Regions from separate parts of the Mesorhizobium sp. WSM1343 genome, predicted to be linked through region 2. Evidence: predicted binding sites of a transcription regulator. Region 2 holds the regulator's gene; the other holds the start of a gene.
The links. The regulator PhoB, encoded in region 2, activates phosphate uptake and scavenging genes when phosphate is short. The targets are predictions, from matches to a motif close to TGTCATNNANCTGTCAT.
Positions count from the first base shown of each region.

Region 1: a site for PhoB is predicted at 5,485-5,501, ahead of AC0NIL_RS16400 (esterase-like activity of phytase family protein). Genes of this name have one in related genera too.

Region 1 is NZ_CM148370.1:3,383,687-3,393,644, forward strand. It holds gene AC0NIL_RS16380 (TMEM175 family protein) at 1-179, opposite strand, end outside; gene AC0NIL_RS16385 (SH3 domain-containing protein) at 249-821, shown strand; gene AC0NIL_RS16390 (MFS transporter) at 1,006-2,217, shown strand; gene AC0NIL_RS16395 (MATE family efflux transporter) at 2,252-3,724, opposite strand; gene AC0NIL_RS16400 (esterase-like activity of phytase family protein) at 3,891-5,369, opposite strand; gene AC0NIL_RS16405 (GcvT family protein) at 5,613-8,024, shown strand; gene AC0NIL_RS16410 (trimethylamine methyltransferase family protein) at 8,037-9,590, shown strand; gene AC0NIL_RS16415 (ferritin family protein) at 9,710-9,958, shown strand, end outside.
Region 2 is NZ_CM148370.1:1,488,415-1,498,372, forward strand. It holds gene pstA (phosphate ABC transporter permease PstA) at 1-669, shown strand, start outside; gene pstB (phosphate ABC transporter ATP-binding protein PstB) at 687-1,505, shown strand; gene phoU (phosphate signaling complex protein PhoU) at 1,532-2,239, shown strand; gene phoB (phosphate regulon transcriptional regulator PhoB) at 2,256-2,945, shown strand; gene AC0NIL_RS07210 (ROK family protein) at 2,962-4,209, opposite strand; gene xylF (D-xylose ABC transporter substrate-binding protein) at 4,479-5,519, shown strand; gene AC0NIL_RS07220 (sugar ABC transporter permease) at 5,662-7,014, shown strand; gene AC0NIL_RS07225 (ATP-binding cassette domain-containing protein) at 7,026-7,859, shown strand; gene AC0NIL_RS07230 (CHASE domain-containing protein) at 7,954-9,582, shown strand; gene AC0NIL_RS07235 (YMGG-like glycine zipper-containing protein) at 9,678-9,923, opposite strand.

The DNA.
Region 1 (9,958 bases), 1.9 Mb from region 2:
AGATTGTTCCAGTAGATGCCGACATTGATGAAGGACAGCACGTAGCAGAAGAAGATCGGCCACAACGGCACCAAGGCGGAGAAATCCTCGCCATGCGGCACTTTCAACTCAAGCACCATGATGGTGATGATGATAGCCACGACGCCATCGGTGAATGCCTCGACCCTGCCTTTGCCCATGGATCCCACCTTTGCCCGCGATGAATTGTCGAAAGAGAGTAACGCTAGCGGATGTTGAGGAGCCAATAAATGGCAACCGCGAAATTCCTCAACCATGTCCAAGGAAAATCCGGCATCAGTCCCGCTGGCCAGGACGGTTACGGCCGCCCACCTGTTGACTTTTCTTGGCTTGGCCGCTCCTCTTGCAGGGCAGTCTTGGCCGAAGCAGGTGAACGGCCGGGATTCGAATGGAGGGGACTGATGAGATTTCGTTTTTTGCTTGTGGCCGCGACCATCCTGGCCGCGGTGTTCGGGACGTCCGCCGCGGCCTTCGCCTACAGCGCTCACACCTCGACCAACCTCAACGTCCGCAGCGGGCCGGGAGCGGGATACGCCAAAGTGGGAACGCTGCCCGCCGGCTTCAGAGTCAATGTCACCGGCTGCCAGCCGGGCTGGTGTAGAATCCATGGCGGCGGCGTGAGCGGCTGGGCCAGCGCCGGTTATCTTGAACGCACCCAGATCGTTCGCCCGCCAATCATCATCGTGCGTCCGCCGCATCGGCCGCCACACTGGCACAAGCCGCACCGTCCTCCGCACCATCGGCCGCCGCACAGGCCGCGTCCCGGCAAGTGCAAGATCGCGCCCGGCTTTGCTTGCAGGTAACGCCGACCGATTGAACGATAGATGACGGATCGGAGCCGCTGGCCCCGATCCGAGCCTGTTCAGCCGGCGGACATCCCGCTCAAGCAATGTCCACCGTGCTGTCAGGAGCCTGCCTGCCGGCTGGAACGTCGTGGATGAAACCGCGTTAGACCCTCGATCCCCGAAAGTGGTGACGAGGTTGGCCATGGCCATTCGCGATTTTGCGCATACGCACGAAGGGGCAGGTGGCGATGCTCTCGCAATCCCCACCGTCGCCGCGATGATTGCGGTGCTGTTTGCCGGCAGCACGGTGCTGACGCCGCTCTACATCGTCTACAAGCAGCAATTCGGCTTTTCACAAATCACCCTGACGCTGATCTACGCCGTGTATGTCGTCGGCAATCTGGCGGCACTTCTGATGTTGGGCAGCGTCTCCGATATTGTCGGACGCCGGCCCGCGAGCCTGGCGGCCATGCTCGTCGCCATCGTCAGTGCGCTTGTCTTCCTGTTTGCCGTAAACGTCGTCTCGCTCGACGTCGCCCGCATCCTGAGCGGGCTTGGCATCGGCGTCGGCGCGGGGACCGGAACCGCGTGGATTGCCGAGCTTTTTCCCGGCGCGGACAAGTCGCGCGCCAGTGTGATTGCCACCAGCACCAATTTCCTCGGCCTCGGCCTCGGCGCACTGATTTCGGGATTTCTGGCTGAATACGAGCCATGGCCGTTGCGGCTGATCTTCATCGTCTATCTGGCAGCACTTGTGGTGGTGACGATCCTGGTCTGGCGCATTCGCGAAACGGTGGCGAAGCCGGGCGGCCTCGGGCGGATCTCCTTGCGGCCGCGACTTTCCGTCCCGGAGGAAATCCGTGCGCGCTTCGTCGCGCCGGCGGTGACCGGCTTCGGCGCGATGGCGCTGGTCGGGTTCTACGCCGCGTTGGCGCCGAGCATCCTGGCGCAGCAGCTGCATGAGACCAACCATGCCGTCGCCGGCGCGCTGTTCTTCGAGCTGGCGATCGTCACCGCGATCAGCATTGTCGTTCTGATGCACATGAAGAGCAACAAGGCGATGCTGGCTGCGCTGGCATTGATGACCCCAAGCGTCTCGTTGGTGATGGCGGCGCAGATATTGGCCTCGATGGCACTGATGGTTGCTGCGACGGCCTGTTGCGGCGTTGCGGCGGCGCTTGGTTACCGTGGCGGCCTGCAAGTGGTGAACGAGATCGCGCCCAAGGATCGTCGCGCCGAAGTGGTGTCCAGCTTCTTCATCTGCTGCTTTGTCGGCAACGCCTTGCCCGTCATCGGCATCGGCATCGTTTCGACCTATGCCAGTCCCGTCGCTGCCAGCCTGGCGTTCGCCGGCATGATCGTGGTGTTTGCGTTGGTGGCGCTGGCTTTTGGGCTGAAACAACAACGGCGTTGAGGGCCTGGAGCGGTCCAGCGGAACCGGGTTGGCTTCAGCCGTTCGGTGTTTCAGGCGAAAGATGCGCGCGTCCGCGCGGCACGCCAAGACCGGTGTCCGGCGGCTCGCCGGCGGCCGGCCTGTCCTCGATCATGTGCGTGGTGCGCCAGCGGCCGAAACGGTAGTAGGCCGCCGCCAGTACAAGCGAGCTGATCGAACCCGCCGGGAAGCTCCACCACAGCGCTTCCTCGCCGATCACGCCACGCATGAAATAGGCAAAGCCGGTGCGCACGACCAGCACCGAGATGACCAGGATGATCAGCGGCGGCATCACGGCACCCGTGGCTCGTACGGTGGCAAACAGCACGATGGTTATGCCGAACAGGATGAACGACCACGAGGCGACATTGTTGATGTGGACGGCGATGTCGATCGCCGCGCTGTCGCGGCTCAGGAACAGGCTCAGCACCGAACGGTCGAAAACCGACAGCACGGCAACCAGTGCGCCGGTCAGGACGAGGTTGAAGCCGACGCCTGAGGCGGCGATGCGGCCGATCCGGTCCCAGCGCCCGGCGCCGACATTCTGTGCCGCCATCGAGGACACCGCGGCGCCGATGGCGAGCGCCGGCATCTGGATGTAGGTCCACAGCTGGGCGGCGATGCCGTAGGCGGCGGCGACCTGTGAGCCGTAGGAATTGACGATGCCCATCACCGTCAGTGCCGCCGCCGAAATGACGATCATCTGCAGGCCCATCGGCACGCCCTTGAAGACGACGATGCGCAGCAAGGTGGGATCGGGCCGCAGCAGAGCGAGGTTGGCGCCGGCCAGCCGCAGCGGATGCTTGCGCACATAGAGCACGATCAGGATGGCGATCACGCTTACCGTCTGGCCGATCAGCGTGGACGTGGCGGAGCCCGCGATGCCGAGTTCGGGAAACGGTCCGATGCCGGCGATGAGCAATGGGTTGAGCACGATGTCGAGGACGACGGCCAGCGCCATGAAGAAGAAGGGCGTGCGTGAATCGCCGGCACCGCGCAGCACGGTCATGACGAAGGACAGAAGGTTCATCATCGGCACGGCGACGAAGATGATGCGCAGATAAGAGCGCGCCAGCGGCAAGGCGTCGGCCGGTGTGCCGAGCGTGTTGAGAATGGCGTCGACCCAGATCCAGCCGCAGACCGCGAAGACAACCGAGACGAGGAAGAAGAACGTCGCGCTGGTGCCGACGATGCGGCGCGCCTCAGGCAGGTCGCGGGCGCCGACCGACTGGGCCACCAGGATGGTGGCCGCCATGCCGATGCCGAACACAGTGCCGAGGATCAGGAACAGGACGAGGTTGGCGTTAGAGGTGGCGGTCAGCGCCGATTCGCCGAGAAAACGGCCGACCCAGACGGCGTTGATCGAGCCGTTGAGCGACTGCAGCACGTTGGAGCCGAGCACCGGCAGGGCGAACAGCAGAAGCGTGCGCGGGATCGGGCCGCTGGTCAGGTCGCCGGTGCGCCGGCGCGCGGGCATTTTTTCGTCCATGGCGGGCAACTCGGCGGATGGTGATTTGGATCCAGTCCACGATGATATCGCAGGCGGGACCGAGATGCACCCTTGCGAACGCGCCGCACTGAAAGCCGCTGCTTCGTTCATGCCCAGCCGCGAGCCCCAGCGGACGCGCCAAGCGCGCCCGCCTGGGCAGTGGTGGTTACTTCCTGGCGAGACCCGGCAGCGTGACCTGATAGACCAGGAACATGGTGTCGACATCGGCGCCGTCTTCCGCCTTGTAGGGTGCGCCGACCTGAAAACCGTCCTGGGCGAGGAAGTCGTTGTCGTTGGCGACGAACAGGAAGTAGTCGTCGGGCAGCTTCGGATCGAGAACGCTGACCACCGACATCGCCTCCCACTTCTCCGACAGGTTGTTCTTGTCGTTCGGCGCGCCATTGTGCAGGCCGAAGCGGCCGAGTTCGCCCTTGTCGTTGATGTCGATGAACGGCGTCAGCTTGGCCGGCATCACCGACGGGTCGAGCACGCCCTTGGGCGCCAGCGGCTTGTCGGCGGCATCGAAGGCGCCGCCGGCGATGTCGGTCGCGGCCGAGACGTCGACGACGAAGATCTGGCGCACCAGCGAGGTGTCGCCCTTCAGCCCCTGGCCGTTGCCGCTGTCGCGCGCCAGCATCAGGAAGGTCTTGTCGGAGAGCGCCACGATCTCGCTCTGCGCGGCGATCTTGGTCTTGCCCTTGGCATCCTTGAACACCGGCAACGGCACGACATACTCATGCGCCAGTTTGAGGTGGGCGAGGTCGGACGCGTCATAGACCAGCGCACGCGTGTTCTGGCGCGTCGCGGGCGAATCGCCGCCATCCTGCCGGGGCGCCGATTGCAGCACCGCGATCAGGAACTTGCCGTCCGGCGTCATCGCCATTCCCTCCAGGCCCTGGTTGTTCTGGCGGCCGGTCTCGGGGTCCTTCGGATCGGGCTCGGCGGCACCGGGTCCCGGATTGTCCGAGGCGAAGTTCGGCGTGCCGTGGCGCATCGGCACGAAGGCGGCCGGTGGCTGGGTTGCCGACAGCAGATGCCCGTCGGCGGAAAACCGATAGATGTTCGGGCCGTATTCGTCGGAGATGAACATCGAACCATCGGGCAGCCGCACGATCGCCTCGTTGTCGAGCGCCAGCTTGCCATTGTCGGCTTGCGGCAGGATCGGCATGTCGCCGCTTGCCGCGCGCACGCCGTTGAGTGGGTCGAGGCCTGTGGCATCAGCCCCCTTGTCGTCGGTGAGAAGCATGGTGTCGGCGAGCGTTGCCCTGACGCCCGTCTGCTCCTGGCCGGCAGCAGGTGCCGCGCCCGGTGCGACCGGAGCAAATTCGATGGCGATCGTGTTGAGGCGCGGCCGGTAGTCGGTGGTGCCGACGACATTGTAGCCACGGTCCGGCAACAGCCAGAGCGAACCCCTGTAGCCGGCGGTGTCATGCGTCCAGCCTGATGCGTCGATCGCCATGCCGGAACCCGAGCCGAAGGTCTCGCCGAACTTGTCGCGCTGAGCGGCCGGGATGCGGCCGACGCCGACCAGCCCCTTGTTGACGAGGCCGCCGACGGTCGCGGTGCTGTCGGCGAGCGCCGGCGCCAAGGCGGTGAACAAGGCCAGCGCGACGCCAAGCGACGCGGGTCGATACAGGTGCTTCATGGATAATCCTCTTTGTGACGGATGTGCCGGAGCGGCCGCGGGACGAAAAACTGAAAGAGGTGCGACATCGATGATGCTGCGCAAGCCTCCCCGAAATGCGGTCTACGGCGCGAACATGATGCTTGCGTGACAGCGCGCAGTGCATGCCGGCGGTCGACGAAAAACGATGCGCGCGCCGGCACTGGACACTTATGTCCAGTGGATATATGCTCCAGTCTTCGGACCAACCGTGGAGGGGAAGCCTTGAAGTCGCACTACCGCGCAGTCGTCATCGGAGGTGGCGTGGTCGGAGCCTCGGTGCTCTATCACCTGACGCGGTTCGGCTGGAGCGATGTGGCGCTGATCGAGCGCGCAGAACTGACGGCCGGTTCGACCTGGCACGCGGCGGCAGGCTTCCATGCGCTCAACGCCGATCCCAACGTGGCGGCGCTGCAGGACTACACCATCAATCTCTACCGGGAGATCGAGGCCGAATCCGGCTGGGATATCGGCCTGCACATGACGGGCGGCGTCAACATCGCCAGCGATCCCGCGCGCTGGGAGTGGTTGAAATCAGCCTGGGCCGTGTTCCAGTCGGTCGGCATCGAGACCGCGCGCCTGGTCACGCCCGACGAGATCAAGGCGATCTGCCCGATCGTTGACGTCAACGGTGTTCTTGGCGGCCTGCATGATTCCAACGAAGGCCATCTCGACCCGTACGGTACCACGCATGCCTATGCGGGTGCTGCGAAGAAGCGCGGCGCCGACATCATCTTGCGCAACCGGGTCGTCGAGCTGAAAGCACGTGCCGACGGGCGCTGGGACGTCATCACCGAGCAGGGCACCCTCATCGCCGAGCATGTCGTCAATGCCGGCGGGCTGTGGGCGAAGCAGCTCGGCCGCATGGCCGGCGTCGACCTGCCGGTGACGCCGATGGAGCACCACTATTTCATCACCGATGACATTCCGGAGATCGCAGCACTTGACAGGGAAATCGGCATCGCCGTCGATCTCGACGGCTTTTCATACCTGCGGCAGGAGCGCAAGGGTGTGCTGCTTGGCGTCTATGAGCAGAACCCAAAGCACTGGAACATGGACGGAGCGCCGTGGGACTACGGCATAGAGCTGATCCCGGAAGACATCGACCGCATCAGCCCGGAACTCGCCAAGGCGCATGAGCGCTTCCCTTGCCTGGCGACGGCCGGTATCCGCAAATGGGTCAACGGCGCCTTCACCTTCACGCCGGACGGCAATCCGATTGTCGGGCCGGTGCGCGGCCTGAAGAACTACTGGGTCGCCTGCGGCGTCATGGCCGGTTTCAGCCAGGGCGGCGGCGTCGGCAAGTCGCTGGCCGAATGGATGATTTTCGGCGAATCGCAGGCCGACATCTTCGGCATGGATATCGCTCGCTACGGTGCCTTCGCCGCCAACCGCGAATATCTCAGGCAGACGACGCGCCAGTTCTATTCGCGCCGGTTCGTCATGACCTTTCCCAATGAACGGCTGCCCGCCGGCCGGCCGCTGAAACGCCCCGGCGCCTATGACGGCATGAGCGCGGCGGGATGCGAATGGACGGCTTCCTGGGGGTTGGAAATCCCGGCCTATTTCGCGCCGATGGGATTTGCCGAGAACACGACGCTGCGGCGCTCCAACGCCTTCGACATCGTCGGCGAGGAGGCGCTGCAGGTGCGGCGCGCCGCCGGCCTGGTCGATATCTCGGCCTATGCGCGCTATGCGGTGTCGGGGCTGGGTGCGGAGGCGTGGCTGGACCGGCTGCTCGCCTGCCGATTGCCGAAGCCGGGGCGGGCCGGCCTGGCGCCGATGCTCGGCCATGACGGACGGCTGAAGGGCGACCTCACCGTCTTCAACTGGGGCGGCGGCTCTTATTGGCTGATGGGCTCCTACTATCTCCGGGAATTCCACATGCGCTGGTTCGAGAGCCATGCGGCGGAGGGCGTCACCATCGCCGACCTCTCCGACACGATGAGCGGCTTCCTGCTCACGGGGCCGAATGCGCGGGAGATTCTGGAGCGCACGACGCATCAGGATGTTTCCGGCGCAGCATTGCCGTTCATGGCCTGTGGCGCATTCGACATCGGTATGGTGCAGGCACGTGTGGCGCGGCTGTCGATCGCGGGCGAACTCGGCTTCGAAATCAGTTGCCCCGTGACCATGCACGCCACTCTGCGCGACACGCTGCTGGCTGCGGGCGAGGATCTGGGCCTTGCTGAAATCGGCTACTATGCGCTCAATGCGCTGCGGCTGGAGAAGAGCTTTGGCATCTGGTCGCGTGAATTCACGCAAGGCTATACGCCGGGCCAGACCGGTCTCGACCGCTTCATCGCTTTCGGCAAGAGCGACTTCATCGGCCGCGAAGCAGCGTTGAAACAGCGGGAGGCCGGCAGCGGCCAATGCCTGGTGACGCTGGAAATCGATGCGCTCGACGCCGATGCCAGCGGTTTTGAGCCTGTCTGGCATCAGGGCCGACGCGTCGGCTTCGTCACCTCGGGCGGCTATGGCTATACGGTCGGCAAGAGCCTGGCGCTGGCTCTGGTCGACCGCGATTTCGCGGGCGAGGGCACCGCGCTCTCCGTGCATGTCGTAGGTGAGGAACGGCCGGCGCATGTCGTCGCGGCCTCGCCCCACGATCCCCTGGGCAAGGCAATGCGGCAATGAGGAGGATTTCCGATGGTCGATGACGCGGCACGGGACGGCAGGCGCGAGCGCCGGCGTGGACGCACGGGCGAGGCCGGCAGCGAAAGCAGCCGCCGTCCCAATTACCATTCGCTGAAGAACCCGTTCCTGCCGCAGCCGATCTTTTCGGACGACCAGGTGGCTTCGATCCACGACACGGCGCTGCGGGTGCTGGAAGAGCTCGGCATCAAGGTGCTGCTGCCGCAAGCGCGTGAGCATTTTGCCAATGCCGGCGCCCTGGTCGATCCAGACACCGACATGGTGCGCATCGGCCGTGACATGGTGACGGCGGCACTTGCCTCGGCGCCGAAGTCGATCCACGCTTACGCCGGTTCGCGCGCCCGCGATCTGACGCTGGAGCTCGGCTCGATGACCTTCCTGGCCGGGTGCGGGGCGCCGAACGTCACCGATCTCGAGCGCGGCCGGCGGCCGGGAACACTGGCGGATTTCGAGGATCTGATGCGGCTGGTGCAGCATTTCGATGTGCTGCATATGCTGGGGCCCTGCATCGAACCGCAGGATGTCGACAACCGCTTTCGGCACTATGCCGTCAACCGCGCGCAGTTGACGCTGTCGGACAAGCTCCCGTTCGTCTTCGCGCGCGGCACGCCGCAAGTCGAGGATGGGTTCGAGATGCTGCGGCTGGCGCGCGGCTTGTCGGAAGAGGAGTTTCTGGCAAGCGCGCATTGCTACACCGTCATCAACACCAACTCGCCGCGTCAGCTAGACATTCCGATGGCGCAAGGCATCATCGATTTCGCTCGCGCGGGCCAGCTCTCCGTCATCACGCCGTTCTGCCTGGCGGGCGCCATGGCGCCGATAACGGTCGCCGGCGCGCTGACGCTGCAGCATGCCGAAGCGCTGGCTGGGCTGACGCTGGCGCAGATCGTGAGGCCGGGTGCGCCGGTCGTCTACGGCTCGTTCTCCTCCAATGTCGACATGAAATCCGGCGCGCCCGCCTTCGGCACGCCCGAGCACGTCAAGGCGACGCTGGGCGCCGGCCAACTGGCGCGCTTCACCGGGCTGCCTTGGCGGTCCGGCGGCGGCAGTGCGGCCAACATCTCCGACGCGCAGGCCGCGCACGAGACGCAGTTCGCGCTGTGGGGCTCGGTGCTGGCCGGGGCGACGATGTGCATCCATGCTGCCGGCTGGCTGGAGGGCGGCCTCAGTGTCTCCTTCGAGAAACTGATCACCGACATCGAGGCGCTGCAGACGGTGGCTGAACTTTGTGCTGCGACGCCCGGCGACACCGACACGATTGGTTTCGAAGCTATCGCCGAGGTGCAGCCGGGCGGGCATTTCTTCTCGGCCGGCCACACCATGGCGCGCTATCGCACCGCCTTCTATGAACCGCTGGTGGCCGACTGGTCGAATTTCGGCAACTGGACGCAAAGCGGCTCGAAGACGGCGAGCGAGCGCGCCACCGGCGTCTGGAGGCGGGTGCTTGCCGATTTCGCGCCGCCGACCTCGGCCGTCGCCACATCAGGCGTGCTGGACGAGTTCATCGCGCGGCGCACGGCAGAGGGCGGAGCAGCGCCGGTGTCTTGAGGCTGGCTCCCGCTGATCGCCCTGGTTGTGGCGTGATCCGGAACCTATAGCGCCTCCCGCGCATTCAAGGCTGCGGCCGGTGCACTGCGCACCGGTGTGCTGTTTGAGGGGAGGACGACATGGGTTTCGACCAGTATCACGAACCGCCTGAAGAACTGTCGCAGGAGGTGCGGACCTTTGCCCGCATGATCACCTCGCTGATCGAGGAGGCGGAAGCGATCAGCTGGTACGAACAGCGCATGTCGGTGGAGAAGGACCCGCAGGCGCGCGCCATCATGAAGAACGCGCAGGGCGAGGAGTTCAAGCATTTCGGCATGGATCTCGAATTCCTGCTGCGCCAGAAGAAGGACTGGCGCGCGGAACTGAAG
Region 2 (9,958 bases):
GGCGTGGCGATCATCGGCTCGTTTTATATGATGGTGATCGTGCTGCTGCTCGCGCTGCCGATCGGCGTCGCCGCCTCCATCTATCTGGAGGAATTCGCCAAGAAGAACCGTTTCACCGACCTTATCGAGGTCAACATCAACAATCTGGCCGCAGTGCCGTCAATCGTCTTCGGCTTGCTCGGCCTCGCGGTGTTTATCAATTTCCTGGGCATGCCGCGCTCCGCCGCTTTCGTCGGTGGCCTGGTGCTGACGCTGATGACGCTGCCGACGATCATCATCGCGACGCGCGCCGCGCTTGCCGCGGTGCCGCCGTCGATCCGCTCGGCAGCTCTCGGCCTTGGCGCCTCCAAGATGCAGATGGTGTTCCAGCACATCCTGCCGCTTGCCGCACCCGGCATCCTCACCGGCACTATCATCGGTCTTGCGCGCGCGCTCGGCGAAACCGCGCCTCTGCTGTTGATCGGCATGGTCGCCTTCGTCGCCGATCCACCGACGACGCCTTTCGATCCGGCCACCGCGCTGCCGGTGCAGATCTATATGTGGGCGAACGAGGCCGAACGCGCCTTCGTCGAGCGTATGTCCGGCGCCATCATCATCCTGCTCGTCTTCCTCATGGCCATGAACATCACCGCGATCGTGCTTCGGCGTCGGTTCGAGCGGCGCTGGTAGAAAAAAGGCATTTTGGTATGAACATCATGACCGAACAGTCCCTTGAAAACGCAGTGGGCGACAAGATGAAGTCGAACGAAGTGATCAAAATGCGCGGCGACAAGGTCGGCGTGTTCTACGGCGAGAAGCAGGCGCTGTTCGACGTCGATCTCGACGTCCGCCTGAACCAGGTGACGGCGCTGATCGGCCCCTCCGGCTGCGGCAAGTCCACCTTCCTGCGCTGCCTCAACCGCATGAACGACACCATCGATTCAGCACGGGTAACCGGCAAGATCACGCTCGACGAAGAGGACATCTACGACAAGAACATCGATGTCGTCGAACTCAGGGCGCGCGTCGGCATGGTGTTCCAGAAACCCAATCCGTTCCCAAAGTCGATCTACGAGAACGTCGCCTATGGTCCGCGCATCCACGGATTGGCCAAGCGCAAGGCCGACATGGATCAGATCGTCGAGTCCAGCCTGAAGAAGGCGGCGATCTGGAACGAGGTCAAGGACCGTTTGCAGGAACCTGGCACGGGTCTTTCCGGTGGCCAGCAGCAGCGCCTGTGCATTGCACGCGCCATCGCCGTGTCACCCGAGGTGATCCTGATGGACGAACCGTGTTCGGCGCTCGACCCGATCGCTACCGCTCGTGTCGAGGAACTGATCGACGAACTGCGTCAGAACTATACGATCGTCATCGTCACCCATTCGATGCAGCAGGCAGCGCGCGTGTCGCAGCGCACCGCGATGTTCCATCTTGGCTATCTGGTCGAGGAGGGCGCCACCGACAAGATGTTCACCACCCCCGACGACAAACGCACCCAGGACTACATCACCGGCCGGTTCGGCTGATCTCTGGCATATGAGGGACGAAGATCATGGGTGAACATACCGTCGCATCTTTCGATGAGGATCTGGAGCAGATCAGCCAGCTGATCCGCGACATGGGCGATCTCGCCCGCTCGATGGTCGGTGGCTCGACCAGGGCTTTGCTCAATTCGGACAATGCGCTGGCGCAGCGGGTGGTTTCCGACGACGCCATCATGGATGCACGCCAGCGCGAGCTGGACGATCGCGCCATCACGCTGATCGCCAAGCGCCAGCCGATGGCCAACGATCTGCGTGCGGTGGTCGGTTCGATCCGCATGGCCGGCGACCTCGAGCGCATCGGCGACCTTGCCAAGAACATCGCCAAGCGCGTCGGCACTGTCGGGCTGAGCGTCACGCCGCACGACCTTTCGCATTCGATCGACGCAATGGCGCAGCTGGTGCTGATCCAGGTGCAGGGGGTCGTCGACGAGTATGCCGCCGCTGACGCGGCAGCGCTTGCCACGCTCAGAAACAATGATGAACGCATCGACGTCAAATACACATCGGTGTTCCGCGAACTGCTGACCTACATGATGGAAGATCCGCGCAACATCACGGCGTGCACGCACCTGTTGTTTTGCGCCAAGAACCTCGAGCGGATCGGCGACCACGTGACCAACATCGCCGAAAATGCCTATTATGTTTTGACCGGCACGCAGTTGCCAGCCAACCGTCCGAAGCAGGACGAGACGGCAATGTCCGCGCCAGCGGCATGACAGGGGTGACCAGCCGATGATCGCGCCACGCATCATGGTGGTGGAGGATGAGGAGCCGCTAGGCGTGCTGCTCCGCTACAATCTCGAATCCGAAGGTTACCAGGTCGAAGTGGTGACGCGCGGCGACGAGGCCGAAATCCGGCTGCAGGAGAACGTTCCAGACCTTCTGGTGCTCGACTGGATGGTGCCTGCGGTTTCCGGTATCGAACTCTGCCGCCGGCTAAGGATGCGTCCCGAGACCGAGCGGCTGCCGATCATCATGCTGACCGCGCGAGGCGAGGAAAGCGACCGCGTGCGCGGCCTCTCGACCGGTGCCGACGACTATCTGGTCAAGCCTTTCTCGACGCCGGAGTTCATGGCCAGGGTCAAGGCGCTGCTGCGCCGGGCCAAGCCGGAAGTGCTGTCCAGCGTGCTCAAGGTCGGCGATATCGTGCTCGATCGCGAGTCGCACCGTGTCTATCGCAAGAAGAGCGAGATCCGGCTCGGGCCGACGGAATTCCGCCTGCTTGAATTCATGATGCGCCATCCAGGCCGCGTGTTCTCGCGCAGCCAACTGCTCGACAATGTCTGGGGCGAGACGATCTACATCGACGAACGCACGGTCGATGTGCATGTCGGCCGGCTGCGCAAGGCGGTCAACAACGGCCGTATGCCCGATGTCATCCGCACCATCCGTGGGGCGGGTTACGCCATTCGCGAGGACTGAACTCCCTCGTTTGAACTCACGCCACGTTCTTGCCGCCGAGACCGGATCTCGCCTGCACGCCCGGCGCAAAAATCTCCTGATCGACGAAGATCAGCGCCCGCATGGCGCAGCCTTCGCGGATCAGCGGCAGTTCGTTCGGCTCGGTGTCGAAGGAAATCGACTTGGAATGCTGGCCGCCGGCGGTCTGGGCAATCGCTTGCCGCAATGCCGGCTCGATCAGGTCGAAGGCGGCGGCGCTGACGCCGACCATGGCGACCGGCGCCGGATCGATCAGCGCAAACAGGCTGCCGAGGCCGTAGCCGAGCGCTTCGCCGGCCTTGCGATAGGCTTCCCGTTCGGGCCCGTCCCTCTCGCGGGCGGCGGCAGCCAGGGCGCGCATGTCGACGTCGCTGACATCGGCGACGGGTTCTGCATCCTCGCCCATCTGCCGCGCGTTGCGCCAGATGGCATAATTGCCGGCATAGGCTTCGACGCAGCCGCGCCGTCCGCAGCGACACAGCGCCCCGTTCGGCCGATGAATCATGTGGCCGAATTCGCCGCCCGAGGAATGGGTGCCGGTGAACAATTCGCCCTTCAGCACCAGCCCCATGCCGATGCCGTGCGACAAAAGGATAGCGATGAAATCGTCGCGGTAACGATCGGGATCGCGCCAGCGCAGCGCCACCGCCATCATGTTGCAGTCGTTCTCCATAATGGCGGGGACGCCGAACTCCTCTTCGAATATGTCGGCGAAGGCGATGTCGGTGTGCGGCGTGATCGGCGACCACAGCATGGCGCGGGCACGGGTGTCGGTGATGCCCTGGACGGCCAGCGCGATACGAGCGATGCTGCGCACGTCCAGGTCGGGATCTTCCAGGCGGCGCCGCACGATTGCCGTGCACTCACCGATCAGCGAGTCGCGCGACATCGTCAGCGTGTCGAGCCGGCGCTGTTCCTCGGATATTACCTGGCCGGCATAGTCGATGACGGCGACCGAGAGGAAGTTCAGCGACAGCACCACGGTCATTACCGCGGCCGCTTCCGGATTGAGGCTGAGGCCGACCTGCGGACGGCCGCGTTTGAGCGAGCCGGCCTCGCTCGGCTTGCTTTCGGTCAGGATGCCTTCGACGATCAGGTCGGATGAGATCGCCGAGATCGTCGAATGGCTGAGGCTTGTGGTTGCGGCGATCTCGGTGCGCGACGGCTGTCCGGCGCGGCGCACCGCGGCGATCACCATCGCGCGGTTGCGGCGGCGCAAATCGTCGTGGCGGATTCCGACCGACATGCTCTTTCATATCCTCCCGGTCGCCGCGGTTCTTCCTGCCCTGGAACGCTGTCGGTGACGCGGTCAAATACTGGCAGAAGCCGCGCGCCGTGTCATTTATTTATTCCGAGGCCCGAAAAAAATTCGAAACGACATCAAAATCCATCAGAATCGATGTTGACAGCGTTCGGGCGTTGGCCCAGTATTTTTTCGAGGCTCGAAAAAATAGGGCCTTTGTGCCGGCCTTCGGGCCAGTTTGGTCGCGCCATACGCGGCGCAGGGAGGATAATATGAAAAGATTCACAGCCGCCATCCTGGCGGGTGCCGCCATGTCGCTGACGCTCGCGTCTGTCGCGCAGGCGAAGGACAAAGTCGTCGGCGTTTCGTGGTCCAACTTCCAGGAGGAACGCTGGAAGACCGACGAGGCCGCCATGAAGACGGCGATCGAGGCCGCCGGCGACAAGTACATCTCCGCCGATGCGCAGTCCAATCCCGGCAAGCAGCTTACGGACGTCGAAAGCCTGATCTCGCAGGGCGCCAATTCCCTGATCATCCTGGCGCAGGATGCTTCGGCCATCGGCCCGGCCGTGCAGAAAGCCCTGGACGAAGGCATTCCGGTCGTCGGCTATGACCGGTTGATCGAGAACAAGGATGTTTTCTATCTGACCTTCGACAACAAGGAAGTCGGCCGCATGCAGGCCCGCGAAGTGTTCAAGGTCAAGCCGGAAGGCAACTACGTCTTCATCAAGGGCTCCGGTGCCGATCCCAATGCCGACTTCCTGTTCTCGGGCTCGATGGAAGTGCTCAAGGAAGCCATCGACAGCGGCAAGATCAAGAATGTCGGCGAAGCCTACACGGATGGCTGGCTGCCCGCCAACGCCCAGAAGAACATGGAACAGTTCCTGACCGCCAACGACAACAAGGTCGACGCGGTGGTCGCGGCCAATGACGGCACTGCCGGTGGCGTCGTCGCGGCGCTGACGGCTCAAGGCTTGGCCGGCACCGTGCCGGTCTCGGGGCAGGACGGCGACCACGCCGCGCTGAACCGCATCGCCCTGGGCACGCAAACCGTGTCGGTGTGGAAGGACGCGCGCGAGCTCGGCAAGAATGCCGCCGAGATCGCCTCGCAACTGGCCGACGGCAAGAAGACGAGCGACATCGCCGGCGCCAAGGACTTCACGACGCCGGGCGGCAACACCGTCAAGTCGCTGTTCCTGACTCCGGTTGCCATCACCAAGGACAATCTCAACGTCGTCATCGACGCTGGCTGGATCAAGAAGGACGAAGTCTGCGCGGGTGTCGCTGCCGGCACCGTCGCGGCCTGTAACTGATCCGGACCACTTCGAAATATCTGAACGCCGCGGCCCAAAAGCCGCGGCGTTTTCTCAAAGAATTGTGTTTCCGCATCATGCGGATAGCTTCTAGGCTGGGCTCCGGCATGCGCGTCAGACGGCCAGCCGGTGGGAGGAAATCATGACCGACACGACGTCCAACCCGCAGGCCGATACGGCGCGCGCGTCGGAACTCGGCGCCGTCGCCCGGTTCCTGAAGGCGACCGAGATCGACACCCGGATGCTCGGCATGATCGGCGCGCTGCTGGTCATCTGGATTGGGCTGCATGTCATTTCAAGCCTGCGCCTCGGCGTCAATCCGCTCGATTTCGACAGCCGCACCTTTCTCACGCCGCGCAATCTGTGGAACCTGTCGGTGCAGACATCCGCGGTCGCCATCATGGCCTGCGGCATGGTGCTGGTCATCGTCATGCGCAACATCGACCTGTCGGTCGGTTCCGCCGAGGGCCTGATCGGCATGGTGATGGGATTTGCCCAGGTGCATTTCCTGGTGCGTTTTGTCGGGCTCGAACTCGGCAATCCGTGGATCTGGGTCCTGGCGCTGGTCATCGGCCTGGCGCTCGGCCTGTTGATCGGCGCCTTTCAAGGCTTCGTCATCGCCTATCTCGAAGTGCCCGCCTTTATCGTGACGCTGGGCGGCCTGCTGGTCTGGCGCGGTGCTGCCTGGTGGGTCACATCAGGCCAGACCGTGGCGCCGCTTAACGCCACCTTTCAGCTGATGGGCGGCGGGCCGGCGGGATCGATCGGCGCAACCTGGAGCTGGGTTGTCGGGATCGTCGCCTGCCTCGCCGTGGTGTTTGGGCTGTTCAACGGGCGGGTGCAGCGCAAGCGTTTCCGTTTTCCGCTACGTCCGATCTGGGCCGAGGCGCTGCTCGGTGTCGTCACCTGCGGCGCCATCATGGGTGCGGTCTGGCTCGCCAACTCCTACCCCTGGCCGATCGGCATCGTGAACAGATATGCGGCCGCCAACAACATCACCGTTCCCGAAGGCGGCCTGTTCATCGCCCACGGTATCGCCATACCGGTGCTGATGGCGGTCGCCGTCGGGCTGGTCATGACCTTCATCACCAACCGCACCCGTTTCGGCCGCTATGTCTTCGCCATCGGCGGCAATCCCGAGGCGGCCAATCTCGCCGGCATCAACACGCGCTGGATCACCATGAAGGTGTTCATGATCATGGGCGTGCTGGCCACGATTGCCGCGGCGATCTCGTCGGCCCGGCAGAATTCGGCCACCAACGTGCTTGGAACGCTCGACGAGCTGCTCGTCATTGCAGCCGCCGTGATCGGTGGCACGTCGCTAGCCGGCGGGTCGGGAACGATCATCGGCGCCATGCTCGGCGCCCTGCTGATGCAATCGCTGCAGTCCGGCATGGTGCTGCTTGGTGTCGACTCGCCGCTGCAGAGCATCGTCGTCGGCGCCGTACTGGTGATCGCCGTGTGGCTCGACACCGTCTATCGCAAGCGCGTCTAGGAGGGCATGCCATGACTGACAAGACTGCTCCTGCAGCCACCGCGCTGATCGACATGAGGAACATCTCGATCGCGTTTGGCGGCATCCGCGCCGTCGACGACGCCTCGATCGATCTTTTCCCCGGCGAGGTCGTGGCGCTGCTCGGCCATAATGGCGCCGGCAAGTCGACATTGATCAAGATCCTGTCCGGCGCCTACAAGCGCGATTCGGGCCAGATCTTCGTCAACGGCGAGGAGGCATCGATCTCCAACCCGCGCGACGCCAAGAAATACGGCATCGAGACGATCTACCAGACGCTGGCGTTGGCCGACAATGTCGACGCCGCCGCCAATCTGTTCCTCGGCCGCGAGTTGATGACCGCCTGGGGAACGCTCGACGACGTTGCCATGGAGGCCGAGGCGCGCAAGGTGATGGGTCGGCTCAATCCCCGGTTCCAGCGTTTCAAGGAGCCGGTGATCAAGCTGTCGGGCGGCCAGCGGCAATCGGTGGCGATCGCGCGTGCGATCCTGTTCAACGCCCGCATCCTGATCATGGACGAGCCGACGGCCGCACTTGGTCCGCAGGAAACGGCGCAGGTCGGCGAACTGGTCAAGCAGCTGAAGTCCGACGGCATCGGCATCTTCCTGATCAGCCACGACATCCACGATGTGTTCGAGCTTGCCGACCGGGTCTGCGTCATGAAGAACGGCCAGGTGGTCGGCACCGCCCGCACCACTGATGTCACCCAGGACGAGGTGCTGGGCATGATCATTCTGGGCAAATGCCCGCCAGGCGCCATTCCCGGACCGGGCGCGCTGAAGATCGCGGCCCGAGATCAAGCCAGATCGCGGTTGCCGGACACGTGATATGCCAGCCGTAGGGATGGCTTGGCCTTGGCATTGTGTTGGCAGGGCGACTTGCGCATAAAGGTCCGACATTGCTCAGGGACCGCACGATCCGTTGAAGAAGCTTTTCCCGATCATCGCCTTTATCGCCGTCGCGCTGATCAGCATGGTGATGGCAGGTTTTGCCTACTTCGCCACGCAGGAAGCCGCGCGCATCAAGTTCGAGGCGACTGCCGACGATGCGCTCAACCGGATCGAGAGCCGCATCGACCTGCATCTGTCGCTGCTGCGCTCGACGCAGGCCCTGTTCGACGCCCGCAATGGCGGTATTTCTCGCAGTGAGTTCAAGGCGTTCTTCACTGCGCTCGATGTCGACAAGAATTTCGCCGGCTTGCGCGGCATCGGCTTCCTCAGGCTGGCAAAGACGGGCGACGAGGCGACGGTCGAACGCGACATGCTGCACGATTATGGCGTCAGTCATCCAATCTACCCGGATACCACGCAACCCTGGCGCACCCCTATCGTGCTGTTCGAACCGCTGGATTCATCCAATCAGGCCGGCATCGGCTACGACATGTTCAGCGAACCGGTGCGGCGTGCGGCGATCGAAAAGGCGATGTCCGACGACCAGCAGCACGCCAGCGGGCTGGTGCAGCTGGGCCAGGACACGGGCGCCGCGCAGACGTTCACCGGCTTCTTCGTTTTCGTGCGGCTCAATGTCGAAACCGCTCCCGACGTCATCAATGCTTCGAGATCCTCGACATCAGGTTTTCTCTATGCGGCCTTTCGGGCTCGCGATCTGTTCCAGACCGCGCTCAGCCGGTCGCCGCTTTTGCCGGTCAACACCGAAATCTATGATGGCGATGGTGCCGTGAACGGCGACAATCTGTTGTTCCGGTCGGAGACGCCGCCGGCTTCCACTTTCGGGAACAGGCTGCTGGTCACGCGAAAGATCATCGTCGCCGGACAGCCATGGACTGTCCTGTTCCGGCCGACAAGCGCCTTCTCGCAGCCGTCGTCGCGCGCCATTCCGGTGATGCTGGGGCTGTTCGGCCTGCTGTTGGCGGGCGCAATCGCGCTTGTGGCGCGCTATCAGGAGCGGGCCTATGAGGCAGCGTCGCGATTGCACGAAACGACGGAAAAGAGCCTGATCGAAAAAGACCTGATGCTGCAGGAGATGAAGCATCGCATCAAGAATTCGATCACCAGGGTGCTGGCGATCGCGCGTCAGACGGCATCGCGGGCGACCGACGTCAACGAGTTTTCAGCGTCCTTCTCGGCTAGGCTGCAGGCGATGGCGGCCTCCCAGGACATGCTGACGCGCTCACGCTGGCAGAAGGCGGATCTTGGCGATCTCCTGCGCATCGAGCTGGGTCAGGTGTTCGGCAAGGAGCTGCCCGATGAGCTGTTGTCGGGACCACAGGTGCTGCTCGACGAAACCACGACGCAAGCGCTCGGCCTGACCTTCCACGAACTGGCGACGAATGCGCTGAAATACGGCGAGGCCGGCAATTCCGTTGGGGCGCTGAAGGTGGACTGGTCGCTCGAAGGCCGAGGGCGCGACAGGATGCTGGCTCTCAACTGGCGCGAAAACGGGCAGAAGAAACTTGAAGCGCCCGCCGAGACCGGATTCGGCACCAAGCTGATCGACCTCAACGTGACGCGCGAATTGCGCGGTACGATCAAACGGGATTACCAAGCCAATGGGCTGAACGTGGAAATCAAAATTCCACTCGCCAATTGAGCGCGACCGTTGCCGACAAGGGGGAAGCATCCAGACATCAAAAACCCGGAAGCCGGCGGACCGGCCTCCGGATCGACGTTTCGATTATCGCCGAATTAGTTGCAGCGAGCCGTGTAGATCCGGCCGCGATGATCGCGATATTGGCAATAGCCGTTGCGCAGGTTGCGCACCAGCAGGCCGGAACCGGCACCCACGGCCGCGCCGATCAGCGCGCCCTTACCGCCGCCGACCAAGCCGCCGACACCGGCGCCGATCAAGCCGCCGCCAACCACGTCCTTCTCAGTCGAGGTGCAGCCGCTGACCGCGACCACCGCAACCAGGGCAATAATCATCTTCCGCATAGAGTCACTCCTCACTTTGTGTCCTCACTTTAGTA